DNA from 4 places in the Streptomyces brevispora genome. Region 4 is predicted to be linked to each of the others. Evidence: riboswitches for the same ligand, from Rfam matches in the RefSeq annotation. Region 4 holds a riboswitch; each other region holds the start of a gene.
The links. A riboswitch is a leader RNA that binds a small molecule or an ion and turns the genes downstream of it on or off. The one in region 4 is predicted to bind cobalamin.

Region 1 (3,430 bases), on a different contig from region 4:
ATCGCGTCCGCGTCGGGCGCGGCGGCCTGCTGTACGGGAATGGGGGCGGCGGCCTGGCCGGATGCCGCACGGGCGATCCGGGTCGCCGGGCGCGAGCGCAGGTAGTACGTCGTCTTCAGCCCCTGCTTCCAGGCGTACGCGTACATCGAGGAGAGCTTGCCGATCGTCGGCGTCTCCAGGAACAGGTTCAGCGACTGGCTCTGGTCGAGGAACGGCGTACGGGCCGCCGCCATGTCGATCAGTCCGCGCTGCGGGATCTCCCACGCCGTGCGGTACAGCGCCCGCACCTCCTCCGGGATCCAGGCGAAGCCCTGCACCGAGCCGCTGGCCTCGCGCAGCGCCTCACGGGTCCGCGCGTCCCACACGCCGAGCTTCTTCAGCTCGTCGACGAGGTAGGCGTTGACCTGGAGGAACTCACCGCTGAGCGTCTCGCGCTTGAAGAGGTTGGAGACCTGCGGCTCGATGCACTCGTACACGCCCGCGATCGAGGCGATCGTCGCCGTCGGCGCGATGGCGAGCAGCAGCGAGTTGCGCATGCCGGTCGTCGCGACCCGGGCGCGCAGGGCGTCCCAGCGCTCCGGCCAGTTCAGCTCGGTGTCGTAGTGGTCCGGGTGCAGCACACCGCGGGCGGCACGCGTCTCGGACCAGGCGGGCAGCGGGCCGGACCGCTCGGCCAGGTCGCAGGACGCCTCGTACGCGGCGAGCATGATCCGCTCGGAGATCTTCGTGGAGAGGGTGCGCGCCTCGGGGGAGTCGAACGGCAGCCGCAGCCGGAAGAAGACGTCCTGGAGACCCATCGCGCCCAGGCCCACCGGCCGCCAGCGGGCGTTGGACCGGCCGGCCTGCTCGGTCGGGTAGAAGTTGATGTCGACGACCCGGTCGAGGAAGGTCACGGCGGTACGGACGGTGGCGTCCAGACGCTCCCAGTCGATCGTGCCGTCGGCGACGAACGCGCCGAGGTTGACCGAACCCAGGTTGCAGACGGCCGTCTCGCCGTCGTCGGTGACCTCCAGGATCTCCGTGCACAGGTTCGAGGAGTGCACGACGCGGCCCGGCTCGGCGGTCTGGTTCGCGGTCCGGTTGGAGGCGTCCTTGAACGTCATCCAGCCCTGGCCGGTCTGCGCGAGCGTCCGCATCATCCGGCCGTACAGCTCACGGGCCGGCATCGTCTTGCGGGCCAGGCCCTTGGCCTCGGCCGCCCGGTACGCGGCGTCGAACGCGTCGCCCCACAGGTCGACCAGCTCGGGCACGTCGGCCGGGGAGAACAGCGACCAGGTGCCGTCCGCGTCGACCCGGCGCATGAACTCGTCCGGGATCCAGTGCGCCAGGTTGAGGTTGTGCGTGCGCCGCTGGTCCTCGCCCGTGTTGTCGCGCAGCTCCAGGAACTCCTCGATGTCCGCGTGCCACGTCTCCAGGTAGACGGCCGCGGCGCCTTTGCGGCGGCCGCCCTGGTTCACCGCGGCGACGGAGGCGTCGAGCGTCTTCAGGAACGGCACGATGCCGTTGGAGTGCCCGTTGGTGCCGCGGATCAGCGAACCGCGGGCGCGGACACGGGAGTACGAGAGGCCGATGCCGCCCGCGTGCTTGGAGAGCCGCGCCACCTGGTGGTAGCGGTCGTAGATCGAGTCCAGCTCGTCCAGCGGCGAGTCCAGCAGATAGCAGGAGGACATCTGCGGGTGCCGGGTGCCGGAGTTGAAGAGGGTGGGGGATGAGGGGAGGTAGTCCAGCCGGCTCATCAGCCGGTACAGCGCGGCGACCTCGTCCAGGGCGCGCTCGGAGTTGTCCTCGGCGAGCCCGGCGGCGACCCGCAGCATGAAGTGCTGCGGGGTCTCGACGACCTGGCGGGTGAGCGGGTGGCGCAGCAGATAGCGGCTGTACAGGGTGCGCAGACCGAAGTAGCCGAAGCGGTCGTCGGCGCCGTCGGCGAGGGCCTGCCCCACCAGAGCGTCGAGAGCGGCCGCGTGGAGCGTCACGAACTCGGCGGTGCGGTCCGCGATCAGGCCCTCGCGGTGACTGACGGCGACCGATGCGGAGAAGGACGTCGCGCCCTGCCCGGCGGCCTCGTCCGCGATGGAGCGGGTGAGGAGGCGGGCGGCGAGCCGGGAGTAGGCGGGGTCCTCGGAGATCAGGCCCGCGGCGGCCTCGGTGGCCAGCGAGCGCAGCTCGGCCTCGTCCGACCGGGCGTTGCGGCCGCGCAGCGCGGCGGCGGCGACGCGGCCGGGGTCGGTGTCGGGCAGATCCGCGGTGAGGTCGGTGAGGGTCCGCAGCAACGCGGTTCCCGGTCCGTCCTTCGCGGGTGTCGCGGACGGGTCGGCTCCGGACTCGACCGCCCCGGACTCGACTGCTCCGGACTCGACTGCTCCGGACTCGGCGGCTTCCGACTCGGCGGCTTCGGACTCGGCCGCTGAAACCGGATCGGCTGGCGCGATGGTCACGTGGTGCTCTCCCTCGCTCGGCTCTGGGCCGGCGGGGGAACGGGGGCAGCCGGGCGGAGCCGGACCCTGGGCAGGGCAGCACTCCGTGCGGCGTCCACCGGCCCATCCACGAGGCCCGGACGTCTGGGCATCCGGTTCGGTCGAGCCGGATGCGCTGTCGGCAGGTCCTCGGACTCACGGATGCGCAAAAGCACACCGAACACACCGTTGCGGGACAGTTCCGGATTCGCACCGGATTTCCCTGCGTCGACAGCGAGCACGAGCATACATGTGGGGGCAGCCGGATGCGGCAGCCCCCACATGTTGTGTTGCGCGACGCGTCAGTGCGACGTCATGACGCCGGCGGGAGGTCCAGGCGATATGTCAGCAACGACACCCCGTCGATGGGGTACCAGTCCCTCTCGGGGGTCCGTACGAAGCCGAGGCGCCCGTAGATCCTATGGGCTCCGTGCATGCTCGGCTGCGTCGACAGGACGATCCCCGTGACCCCCGAGGTGCCCTGTGCGCGGTCGATACAGGCCCGGACGAGCGCCTCGCCCGCCCCGGCCCCACGGGCCTCGCGGGAGACCGCGAGCATCCGGAACTCGGCCTCGTCCGCGGCCGCGATGTCGGCCCACCGGTTCCCCGGCGGGGCGTAGGTCACGCCGCCCAGGACCCGGCCCCGCGCATCCGCCGCGACGAGTACCTCGGCCTCGGCGGCCCGCCGGGCGACGTCCCGCAGCTGAACCAGGTACGGATCGTCGGCGCCGAAGTCCAGCAGCCCGTCCCCGAGATAGGCCTCGGCGGTGATCTCGCCGAGGGCGGTGTGCTCGGCGGGCTCGATCGGCCTGATGGTGATGTCCATACGCGGAAGTCTGCCGTATCCGCGGGCGCCGTCCGCAAGGGTTTTCCGCCCGGCGCGCGAACGGGCCGCCGCGCCCCTGTGCGTGGGGTGCGGCGGCCCGTGCCGCTGCCGTCAGTGCCCGCCCGGCGCCCCGGCCGTTACCGGCGGGAGC
Region 2 (3,430 bases), on a different contig from region 4:
CGAGGCGCCGGTGGGCACCGCCCGATGAAGATGCCGGCCATCGCCGTCACCGGCCTGGGAATGATCACCCCGGTCGGCAACGACACCGAGTCCACCTGGGACGGGGTGTGCGCCGGGGTCAGCCCGGCCCGCACCGTCCCCGCGCTCGCAGGGTGCGCGATCGACTTCGCCTGCACCGTCGACGGTATCGACCTGGACGCCTCGATCGGCCGCCGTACGGCCTTCCGCATGGGCAGGTACACCAAATTCGCCGTACTCGCCGCGCGGGAGGCGGTGGCCGACGCGGGACTCGACCCGGGCGGCTGGGACGGCGGCCGGGTCGCGGTCGTCGTCGGCACCAGCAGCGGCGGCTCCGCCGGTCTCACCGATCAGGCACTGGTGCTGGAACGGCGCGGGCCCGAGGCGACCTCGCCGTCCGGGATCCTGCTCACCATCCCGAACATGCCCGCGGCCGAGATCGCGATCGAGATGGGAGCGACGGGCCCCAGCCTGGCACCCTGCACCGCCTGTTCGTCCGGGATCACCGCACTGTCCGTGGCCCGGGACCTGCTCGTCACCGGGCAGTGCGATCTGGCGATCGCGGGAGCCACCGAATCGACCCTCTTCCCGATCGCCATGACCGGATTCGCCAGATCCGGCGCGGCCGCCCGCGCGGACCGGGACCTGTCCCGGCTCAGCCGGCCCTTCGCGGCCGACCGGGCGGGGCTCGTCATGGGAGAGGGCGCCGCCGTCATGGTGCTGGAACGCGCGGCCGACGCCGAGGCCCGGGGTGCCGAGCCGCGCGCGCTGCTCGCGGGCACCGGCGCCACCACCGACGCCCACCACCCCACCAGCCCGCACCCCGACGGCCGACTCGCCCAGGCCGCCGTCGAGGCCGCGCTGCGCGCCGCGGGCTGGCAGGCCGCGGACGTCGAGCACATCAACGCGCACGGCACGGCCACACCGCGCAACGACGCGGCCGAAGCCGCCCTCATCGGCCGGGTCTTCCCGCACCGGCCGCCCGTCACCGCGCCCAAGGGGGTGCTGGGTCACTGCATGGGCGCGGCCGGAGCGATCGAGGCGGGGCTGACGATCCTCACACTCCAGCGCGGAATCATCCCGCCGGTCGCCAACCTGGACGCGCCCGCGCCCGGGTTCGACATCGAGTGCGTCACCAAGCAGCCCCTGGTGCTGCCCGTCCGGCGTGCCGTCAGCCACTCCTTCGGATTCGGCGGACACAACGCCGTGGTCGCGCTTCTGCGTCCGTAGCGACCGGGCCGGTGGTGGTACGGGCCGAGGCCGGGCCCGATTCCACCGGCCGCACCGCCGCTGAGCTGCGCAGAGGCTCGTGGTAGCGTGCCTGGGCCAGTCGAACTCCATGGTGGAGTCAGGGAATCCGGTGCGAATCCGGAACTGACGCGCAGCGGTGAGGGGGACGGGCGGGGCACACGGCCACTGGGAGACCCACAGGGTTCCCGGGAAGGCGTCCCGACCGTACGAACCCGAGTCCGAAGACCTGCTGGCACCCGCGGTCCGGCACCGGGCCGCGGAACTCCGTACAGCGGGCCCCGCGCATGGGCCCAGAGACGCCGAGGTACTTCGTGCCGCCCATAGCCGGCCACGCCCGCTCCGCCGCCCTGCTCACAGCCGGAATCGTTCTGCTGACCGCCTGCGGCGGTGCCAAGGACAGTTCCGCGGCCAGGTCCACGGGGGCCGACGGCTATCCCGTGACCCTGGAGAACTGCGGACGCACCGTCACCGTGGACGCCGCTCCGCGCCGTGCCGTCCCGGTCGACCAGGGGTCCACCGAGATTCTGCTCTCGCTCGGCCTCGCCGACCGGCTGGCGGCCACGGCCACCTGGACCGACCCGGTGATGAAGGGCCTGGAGAAGGCCAACGCCGGCGTCCCGAGGATCTCCGAGAACCGTCCCTCGTCCGAGAAGGTCCTCGACCAGGAGCCCGACTTCGTCAGCGCGTCCTTCGAGTCGACGCTCGCCAAGGGCGGCGTGGCCCCCCGCGAGCAGTTCGAGGAACTGGGCGTCCCCACCTACGTCTCGCCCGCCGACTGCACCGCCAAGGACAACAGCAAGGACGGCGACGGGGTCCGCACCGGAGCGCTGACCATGGACAGTGTCTACGCCGAAGTACGCGACCTGGCCAAGGTGTTCGGTGTTCCGGAGCGGGGCGAGAAGCTCGTGGCGGACCTGCGTGCCCGGGTGCGGAAGGCGACCGGCGGCATCGACGCCTCCGGCGCCACCTTGATGTACTGGTTCGCCAACTCCGAGTCCCCTTATCTGGCGGGCTGTTGCGGAGCGCCCGGTGTCATCACCCGTGAGCTCGGTGCGAAGAACGTCTTCGACGACACCCATGAGGAATGGCCGCAGATCAACTGGGAGACCGTCGCCGACCGCAACCCGGATGTACTGGTCATCGGCGACCTGACCCGCAAGTCGGAGACCGCCGAGAGCGCGGTGCGGAAGATCGCGTTCCTGGAGTCCAACCCCGCCACGAAGAACATGGACGCCGTACGGCACAAGCGCTATGTGCTGCTCAGCGGCCAGGCCATGAACCCGTCGATCCGTACGGTCGAGGGTGTGGAGCGCGTGGCGGCCGGGCTGCGTACGTTCGGGCTCGCGGGGTGACGGACACCGGACAGGCCGCGGAGGTGGGCGAGCGCACGCTCCCCGCGGCCGGTGAGCCCGGGCGTCCGGGCATCCGGGGTGTCCGCAGCGGATTCCTGTGGGCCGGCGGGCTCCTGCTGCTCGTCCTGTCCGTCGCGGTGGCCGTCACCATCGGTCCGGCCCGGATCTCCGTCGGCGACGTCCGGTCCACGGTCGCCTCCCACCTCGGGCTCGGGGAGTCGCCGCTCAGCCCGATCCGGGACGGCATCATCTGGAACCTGCGCATGCCCAGGACCCTGCTCGCCGCCGTCTGCGGCGCCGGGCTGGCGGTCTGCGGCACCGTCATGCAGTCGCTCCTGCGCAACCCGCTCGCCGACCCGTTCGTCCTCGGCGTCTCCTCCGGGGCGTCGACCGGCGCGGTCGTGGTCGTCGTCCTCGGGGTCGGCGGGGGAGCGGTGTCCCTGTCGGCCGGCGCGTTCATCGGGGCGCTGTGCTCCTTCGCGCTGGTCCTGCTGCTCAGCCACACCCTCGGCGGCAGCACCGACCGGGTGGTCCTGTCCGGGGTCGCGGCCATGCAGCTCTTCTCCGCACTCACCTCCTTCGTCGTGATGACCGCCGCCGACGCCGAGCAGACCCGCGGGGTGCTGTTCTGGCTGCTGGGCTCGCTCGGCGGCGTCGGCTGGACCGATGTGTGGATCTGCTCCGCCGTGCTCGCCGTGACGCTGACGATCTGCCTCGGCCATGCCCGTACGCTCGACGCCTTCGCCTTCGGCCAGGACGCCGCCGCAACCCTCGGTGTCCACGTCGGGCGCACCCGGATCGTGCTGCTC
Region 3 (3,430 bases), on a different contig from region 4:
GGGCGGGCACGAAGCGGCGGCCGGCGGCCCGTGCGATCTCGGTCAGGAAGCGGCGGCGGAACGCGTCGCTCTCCAGCGAGCCGTGCCAGTGCGTGCCCCACACGGCGCCGGACCGGCAGCCGTCGAGGCGCCGGCCCCGCCCGTCGGTGAGGAAGGGCTCGCCGCCCCGCACGTCGGCGACGCCGTGGTGGATCTCGTACCCCTCGACGGGGGCGCCGAGCGCCTCGCCGACCGGCCGGGCGAGGGTCTTCTCTCGGTCGAACCGGATGCGTACGGGCAGCAGCCCGAGTGCGTCGACGTGCCCGGCGCGCGACTCCACCTCGTCCTCGATGTGTTCGCCGAGGAGCTGGTAGCCGCCGCAGATGCCGAGGACCGGGCGCCTCTCGGCGGCACGCCGCAGCAGCGCGTCGGCGAGCCCGCGCTCGCGCAGCCAGGCCAGCGCCTTCACGGTGCCGCGGGTGCCGGGCACGACGACGAGGTCGGCGTCGGTCAGTTCCTCGGCCCGGTCCACGAACCGCACGATGACGCCCGGCTCGGCGGCCAGCGCGTCGACGTCGGTGAAGTTCGACATCAGGGGAACCGCGCACACGGCGACGCGCAGGACGTCCTCGCCGTGCGGCGGGGCGACGGCCGACTCCCGTACGGTGCCGCGCAGCGAGACCCGCAGCCCGTCCTCCTCGTCGATGCCGAGGCCGTGGGTGAACGGCAGCACCCCGTACGTCGGCCGTCCGGTGAGATCGCGCAGCATGTCCAGGCCGGGTTCGAGCAGTGACACGTCGCCGCGGAACTTGTTGACCAGATAGCCGGCGATCAGCGCCTGGTCCTCGGCGGCGAGCAGGGCCGTCGTACCGAAGAACGAGGCGAAGACGCCGCCGCGGTCGATGTCCCCGACGATCACCACCGGGAAGCGTGCCGCCCGTGCGATGCCCATGTTCACGATGTCCGTGCGCCGCAGATTGATCTCGGCCGGACTGCCCGCACCCTCGCAGATCACGGCGTCATACGTGCCCCGGAGCTGCTCCAGGCAGTCCACGACGGTGGACAGAAGCTGTTCCTGCCTGCCGCCGTGGTAGCCGCGGGCGCTCATCTCGCCGACCGCGCGCCCCATCAGGACGACCTGGCTGGAGCGGTCGCTGCCGGGCTTGAGCAGCACCGGGTTCATCAGCGCGGTCGGCTCCACCCGGGCGGCCTGGGCCTGCATGGCCTGGGCGCGGCCGATCTCGGCGCCCTCCCGGGTGACGAAGGAGTTCAGCGACATGTTCTGCGCCTTGAACGGCGCGACCTTCACGCCCCGGCGCACCAGCCAGCGGCAGATGCCCGCCGTGACGACGCTCTTGCCCGCGTCCGAGGTGGTCCCGGCGACCAGCAGTCCGCCGCTCATGTCGGTCTCCGTCCTGAGGTGCGCGTACCCGGGGCAGGCGACCCCGTGCCGCGCGTCGAGGTGATCCGGCGTGCGGCCGCGCCCGTGCCCAGACGGGCCGCCACGCTCACGCCGAGGGCCAGCGCGCCGACCCGGCGCGACAGCCGTACGGCACGTTCGATGTCCTCGGTCCCCACCGCCCGGCCGGTCTCCCCGTTGAGCACGGGGCGGTGCTCGACCCGGCCGCCGTAGGCGAGGGTGCCGCCGAGCCGTACGCCGAGGGCGCCCGCGAAGGAGGCCTCCACGGGGCCCGCGTTGGGGCTCGGGTGCTTGGCGGCGTCCGCCCGCCAGGCCCGCAGCGCGCCCCGGGGCCGTCCCCCGGCGGCGACGGCGAGCAGGGCCGTCAGCCGGGCGCCGGGCCAGCCCGCGAGGTCGTCGAGGCGGGCCGAGGCCCAGCCGTAGCGCCGGTAGCGGGGCGACTTGTGGCCGACCATGGCATCGAGGGTGTTGGCGGCCCGGAAGCCGACGAGTCCGGGGACCCCGCCCAGCGCACCCCACACCAGGGCGCCGACCACGGCGTCCGAGGTGTTCTCGGCGACGGACTCCACCACGGCGCGGGCGATCTGCGGTCCGTCCAGGGACTGCGGGTCGCGGCCGCACAGACGCGGCAGCCGTTCACGGGCCAGGCCGAGGTCCCCCGCGGCCAGGGCGTCGCCGATGGACCGGGCCTCGCGCCCCAGCGACGTACCGCCGACGACGGACCAGGTGGCGGCGGCGGTCAGGGCCACGGACGCGGCGGGGTGGTGGCGCAGCGCTCGGGCGGCCAGCGCGGCACCCCCGGCGGCGCCTCCGGCGCAGACCAGGGTGTGCAGTGCGCCCCACCCGCGGTGGTCACGCCACAGACGGCGTTCGACGCCTGCCGCGGCCCGCCCGAAGGCGGCGACCGGATGTCCCCGGCGGGGGTCACCGAGCAGCAGATCGCCGATCAGCCCGGCCGTGGCGCCGTACGCGAAGACGCGATCGGCACGCACGGTTCAGCCGGCCGTTGCGCCTCGAAGGACCTTCGTACGGTCAACTGGTGGAAGGGGCGACACAGGAACGGACGCACGGCAGCCGGGCATGGCGATATGTCCTCACTCAGGGTCCGCGCCCTGGTTCGACGTGACCGGCGACGAGAGTCTCCTGGCTCCCGGATCCGCAGTTCCCCCGGTCTTCCAGTCCACTTGGCGTGGACCGTGACGTTCCGGTGGTGGGGGACTGCTCCCCGGTGACAGTGGCGGGACCGCGCCGGATTCGCACCGGCTTCCTCTGCTGTCGCCGTAATGGCTCCGGCAGTCCACCACGCTCCGCGAACGTCAGTCAACCCGCCGTTGACCTGCGAAGGTGCAGTGTGCTGAGACGCACATCGGGCCGGACGCACACGAGGTGCGTCCGGCCCGATGCGGCTGGAGTGCGACGGGAGCCCGTGGGGGCCCGGAGGCTGTCAGGCGACGATCAGATAGATGCCGTAGGCCACCGCTGCCGCGCACAGTCCGAAGCAGACGTACGCGCCGGCGCGGGCCAGCATCAGCGACCCGCCGCCCCGGCCGCCCTGCGCGGCCGGTTCCGGCTGCCTGGAGAGGCCGACGATGCCCAGGGTGAAGAGAGTCACCAGGGCGACGGTGGCGACGAGCGAGACACCGAAGACGGTGCCGAGTGCTGCCCAGTCGATGTTCATGGGGATGTGTCCTTCCCGGACGCTCTCATACCGTGGCGGGTCGTGCCGGGTCGGCAACGGGTCCGGCGGGGGCCGGGATGGTGGTCTTGAGGTCCTGCTGGGCCGCGGTGGGCGGCGGGCTGACGGCCGCGATGGCGGTGGTCACGACGCCCGCGGGTTCGGCGTCCCCGGTGACCGGGGTGCCGTCGGGTGCGACATCGTCCTTGCCCACGGGCTTGCGGCGCGACAGGACCCAGATCGCTCCGGAGCCCGAGACCAGCAGCGCGGCGACGAGCACGACGCCCCAGGTGCCCTGCTTGGTGAGGAGCTCCGCCCCGGCACCGACCAGACCGGCGGCCGGCAGGGTCAGACCC
Region 4 (3,430 bases):
CGTCATCGCTTCGGGGCGGGAGATGTCGCCGGCCAGCACCGGCGGACGGACGTAGCGGGTGCCGTAGGACTGGACCCAGCCGTGCCGGGTGGCGAGGTAGCCGGTGAGCTGCTCCGCGAAGTACTGCACCATGTCGTTGCGCTCGGGCTCACCGTGCACCAGGACGTCGATGCCGGTCTTCTCCTGGAAGGAGATGACCTCGCCGATCTCGTCCCTGATCCGCTCTTCGTAGCCGGCCGTGTCGATCCGGCCCGTGCGCAGGTCGGCGCGGGCCGTGCGCAGTTCGGCGGTCTGCGGGAACGAACCGATGGTGGTCGTCGGCAGCAACGGCAGCCCGAGGTGGGCGCGTTGGGCTGCGGCACGCTCGGTGTACGGCCGGGAGCGACGGCCGTCGGCGTCGGTGACGGCCGCGGTCCTGGCCCGTACGGAGGGGTCGCGGGTGATCGGGGAGTTCCTGCGGGAGGCGAGGACTGCGCGGTTCGCGGCGATCTCGGCGGCGACGGCGCCGGTGCCCAGGGCCAGCCCCTTGGCCAGCGTGACGACCTCGGCGGTCTTCTGCTCGGCGAAGGCCAGCCAGCGCAGGATCTGGGGGTCGATGTCCCTCTCGGGCGCCGTGTCGAGGGGGACGTGCAGCAGCGAGCAGGACGCGGCTACGTCGACGGTGTCCGCGAGGCCCAGGAGGGTCGCGAGGGTGGCCAGCGACTTCTCGTAGTCGTTGATCCAGATGTTGCGGCCGTTGACGACGCCCGCGACGAGCCGTTTGCCGGGCAGCCCGCCCGCGGTGGCGAGGTTTTCGAGGTTCGCGGCGGCCGCGCCGGTGAAGTCCAGTGCCAGACCCTCCACCGGGGCCTTGGCCAGGACGGGCAGGGCATCGCCGAACCGGTCGAAGTAGGAGGCGACGAGCAGCTTGGGCCGGTCGGTGAGGCCGCCGAGTTCACGGTAGGTCCGGGCCGCCGCGTTCAGCTCGGCCGCGGAACGGTCCTGGACCAACGCGGGCTCGTCGAGCTGCACCCACTCCGCGCCTGCGGCACGCAGATCGGCGAGCACCTTTCCGTAGACCGGCAGCAGCCGGTCCAGCAGGGTGAGCGGTTCGAAGTCGGCCGGCACTCCGGGGGCGGGCTTGGCCAGCAGGAGATAGGTCACGGGGCCGACGAGAACTGGCCGGGAGGTGTGCCCGAGCGCGAGGGCTTCCTTCAGCTCGGTGACCTGCTTGGCGGAATCGGCGGTGAATACGGTGTCCGGACCGAGTTCGGGGACGAGGTAGTGGTAGTTGGTGTCGAACCACTTGGTCATCTCCAGCGGCGCCACGTCCTGGGTGCCGCGGGCCATCGCGAAGTAGCCGTCGAGTGCGTCGGCATCGACAGCCGCGCGGTGGCGTCGGGGGACCGCGCCGACCATGACGCTGGTGTCCAGGACGTGGTCGTAGTACGAGAAGTCGCCGGTGGGCACCTCGTGAACCCCGGCGTCCGCCAGCCGCCTCCAACTGGACCGGCGCAGACCTGCCGCCGTTTCCCGGAGGGAGTCGGCGGTGACGCGTCCCTTCCAGTATCCCTCGATGGCCTTCTTCAGTTCCCGGTTCGGGCCCTGGCGGGGGTAGCCGTACACGGTGGCTCGTGCTGCCGCGGCTGCGGGCTTCGCTGTCACGGAAATCTCCTTCGCGAGATGACTCCTGAACATCCCGGGGACGGGACACGGACGCGAAGGGATGACGAACCGGACGGATCTCACGCACGCCATCGGCGCGGTCTTCCGTCTGGTATGTACGCCGACCCGCCCACGAGGTCACCGGGATATCCGCACACGAGGGGTCGTGTGCGGGCAACGGGCAGGTCTTCGGACTCGCGGGCAGGTCCGCCGAGGCGGACACCTACTGGCCGTCGCTTCCCAGATCCAACCGGATCCAGTGCGTATGACGGCGGTCGTTCCCACTCACCGCTGCGGGGCAGTCCCGGAATTCCACCGGGTTCCCTCTTACGACGCGTCTGTCTGGCGGACAGGGCGAACCAGCTGCACGGGCCAGGTTAGACGGTTGCCCACCGCCCGGGCACCGCTGTTCACATTCCGGAACGTGAAATGAGAATCGGGGACAGGCCGCCGCAAGCGCCTCATCCCTCGCGGGCCGACCGCGAGACGCGTCCGTCGACTCCGCATCCGGTGAGGCGGAGCAGTACCGTCGGTCGGGGCCGCGCCGACAACGAGCAGTGTTCCCGGACAGCGGATCACGTGGCGCCGGCCTGGGTACTCGGACAGACCCCTGGACCGGGGTGGGGCAACCCCACCGTGACCGCGGCCCGGAGGGCCTCGGGGAGGTGGCGGCACCGGGCCGCACATCGTTCGCGCCGAGCTACGTCCGTCGGCGCCGGCTCCGAGGCCGTCCAGGTCGTTCTCGGTGAGCGTGCTCCGCGCTCCTGTGGGACGAATGTATTGCCCCACCTGTGTACTGCCCCACCTGGAACAGGTTCACCCGAACACCTGCATCGGGCACACCCCCTGCGGGAGGAAGCGAGAACACCGTGAACGACCTTCACCCGGAAGACGCCGCGGACAGCGGGGCCCCGATTCCGAGGGACCTGCCCGATCAGCAGGCCACCGCCGACGAGGACCCCTGGGACGTGGTCGGCGGCTCGATGCAGTCGGCCGCCGACGAGCAGCCGGACCCGGAGATTCCCGACACGGACGAGGCCGGCACCGGCCGACGGGGTGCTCCGCACTCAGGCCATCACCATCCTGAGCACCCCGTGCCGGACGAACCGGCCGGCTGACCCCGCGCGACGCGGAAGTGGTGGAACCCGGACACGATCAGGATCTACGATCGCCTGCGCGCCCAGGCCAAGGGGACGTGCGGGCCGCTGCCCCTGCTCGACCGGAACCGGCGACCGCGTCGGTGTCCCCTGCGCCGCTGCTCGTTCGTTGTGAGGGTGAGAGCCCGCTGACTCCAGAGGCGGCGATGCAGTACGCCCTGCTGATCTACACCGAGCCCGGCCACGAGGAGACGCTGTCGGAGGTGGAACGTGAGGCGGCGTACGCCGAGTACCTGGCGCTGGCCGACGACCCGAGGTGTGTCGGCGCAGGGCAGTTGCAGTCCGCTGAGACGGCGACGAGCGTGCGTGTGGCCGGTGGCCGGACGCTGATGACCGACGGCCCGTTCGCGGACACCAAGGAAGTGCTCGGCGGCTTCTGTCTGATCGAGGCGGCCGACCTCGACGAAGCGATCGAGATGGCGTCGCGTGTTCCGGCTACCTCTGCCTCCACTCGACCCGCGGCGAGTTCTTGCGGCGTCTCGGCCGGGACGCCGAGGCCCGGGGCGCCTACCGCAGGGCGCTCGAACTGGCCACCTCGACCCCCGAGCGGCGGTTCCTGACCAGGCGGCTCGAAGATTTCCGACCCGGACTGTCCCCTGGGCGGGTGCGCGTTCGTCGCCTTGGCAGGA

Region 1: it holds a riboswitch for cobalamin, as region 4 does, so the genes downstream of both, FHX80_RS20400 (ribonucleoside-diphosphate reductase subunit alpha) here and metE (5-methyltetrahydropteroyltriglutamate--homocysteine S-methyltransferase) in region 4, are expected to answer to the same signal.
Region 2: it holds a riboswitch for cobalamin, as region 4 does, so the genes downstream of both, FHX80_RS30945 (ABC transporter substrate-binding protein) here and metE (5-methyltetrahydropteroyltriglutamate--homocysteine S-methyltransferase) in region 4, are expected to answer to the same signal.
Region 3: it holds a riboswitch for cobalamin, as region 4 does, so the genes downstream of both, FHX80_RS03385 (cobalamin biosynthesis protein) here and metE (5-methyltetrahydropteroyltriglutamate--homocysteine S-methyltransferase) in region 4, are expected to answer to the same signal.

Annotation. Positions count from the first base shown of each region.
Region 1 covers NZ_VIWW01000001.1:4,362,819-4,366,248, forward strand. The annotation lists gene FHX80_RS20400 (ribonucleoside-diphosphate reductase subunit alpha) at 1-2,435, opposite strand, end outside; adenosylcobalamin-variant (AdoCbl-variant) riboswitch at 2,590-2,688, opposite strand; gene FHX80_RS20405 (GNAT family N-acetyltransferase) at 2,767-3,279, opposite strand; gene mctP (monocarboxylate uptake permease MctP) at 3,391-3,430, opposite strand, start outside.
Region 2 covers NZ_VIWW01000002.1:329,327-332,756, forward strand. The annotation lists gene FHX80_RS30935 (acyl carrier protein) at 1-28, shown strand, start outside; gene FHX80_RS30940 (beta-ketoacyl-[acyl-carrier-protein] synthase family protein) at 25-1,248, shown strand; cobalamin riboswitch at 1,329-1,517, shown strand; gene FHX80_RS30945 (ABC transporter substrate-binding protein) at 1,554-2,621, shown strand; gene FHX80_RS30950 (FecCD family ABC transporter permease) at 2,618-3,430, shown strand, end outside.
Region 3 covers NZ_VIWW01000001.1:712,824-716,253, reverse strand. The annotation lists gene FHX80_RS03390 (cobyric acid synthase) at 1-1,381, opposite strand, end outside; gene FHX80_RS03385 (cobalamin biosynthesis protein) at 1,378-2,391, opposite strand; cobalamin riboswitch at 2,536-2,669, opposite strand; gene FHX80_RS03380 (hypothetical protein) at 2,844-3,077, opposite strand; gene FHX80_RS03375 (inorganic phosphate transporter) at 3,103-3,430, opposite strand, start outside.
Region 4 covers NZ_VIWW01000003.1:73,546-76,975, forward strand. The annotation lists gene metE (5-methyltetrahydropteroyltriglutamate--homocysteine S-methyltransferase) at 1-1,644, opposite strand, end outside; cobalamin riboswitch at 1,808-2,023, opposite strand; gene FHX80_RS33395 (hypothetical protein) at 2,514-2,762, shown strand; gene FHX80_RS33400 (YciI family protein) at 2,948-3,361, shown strand.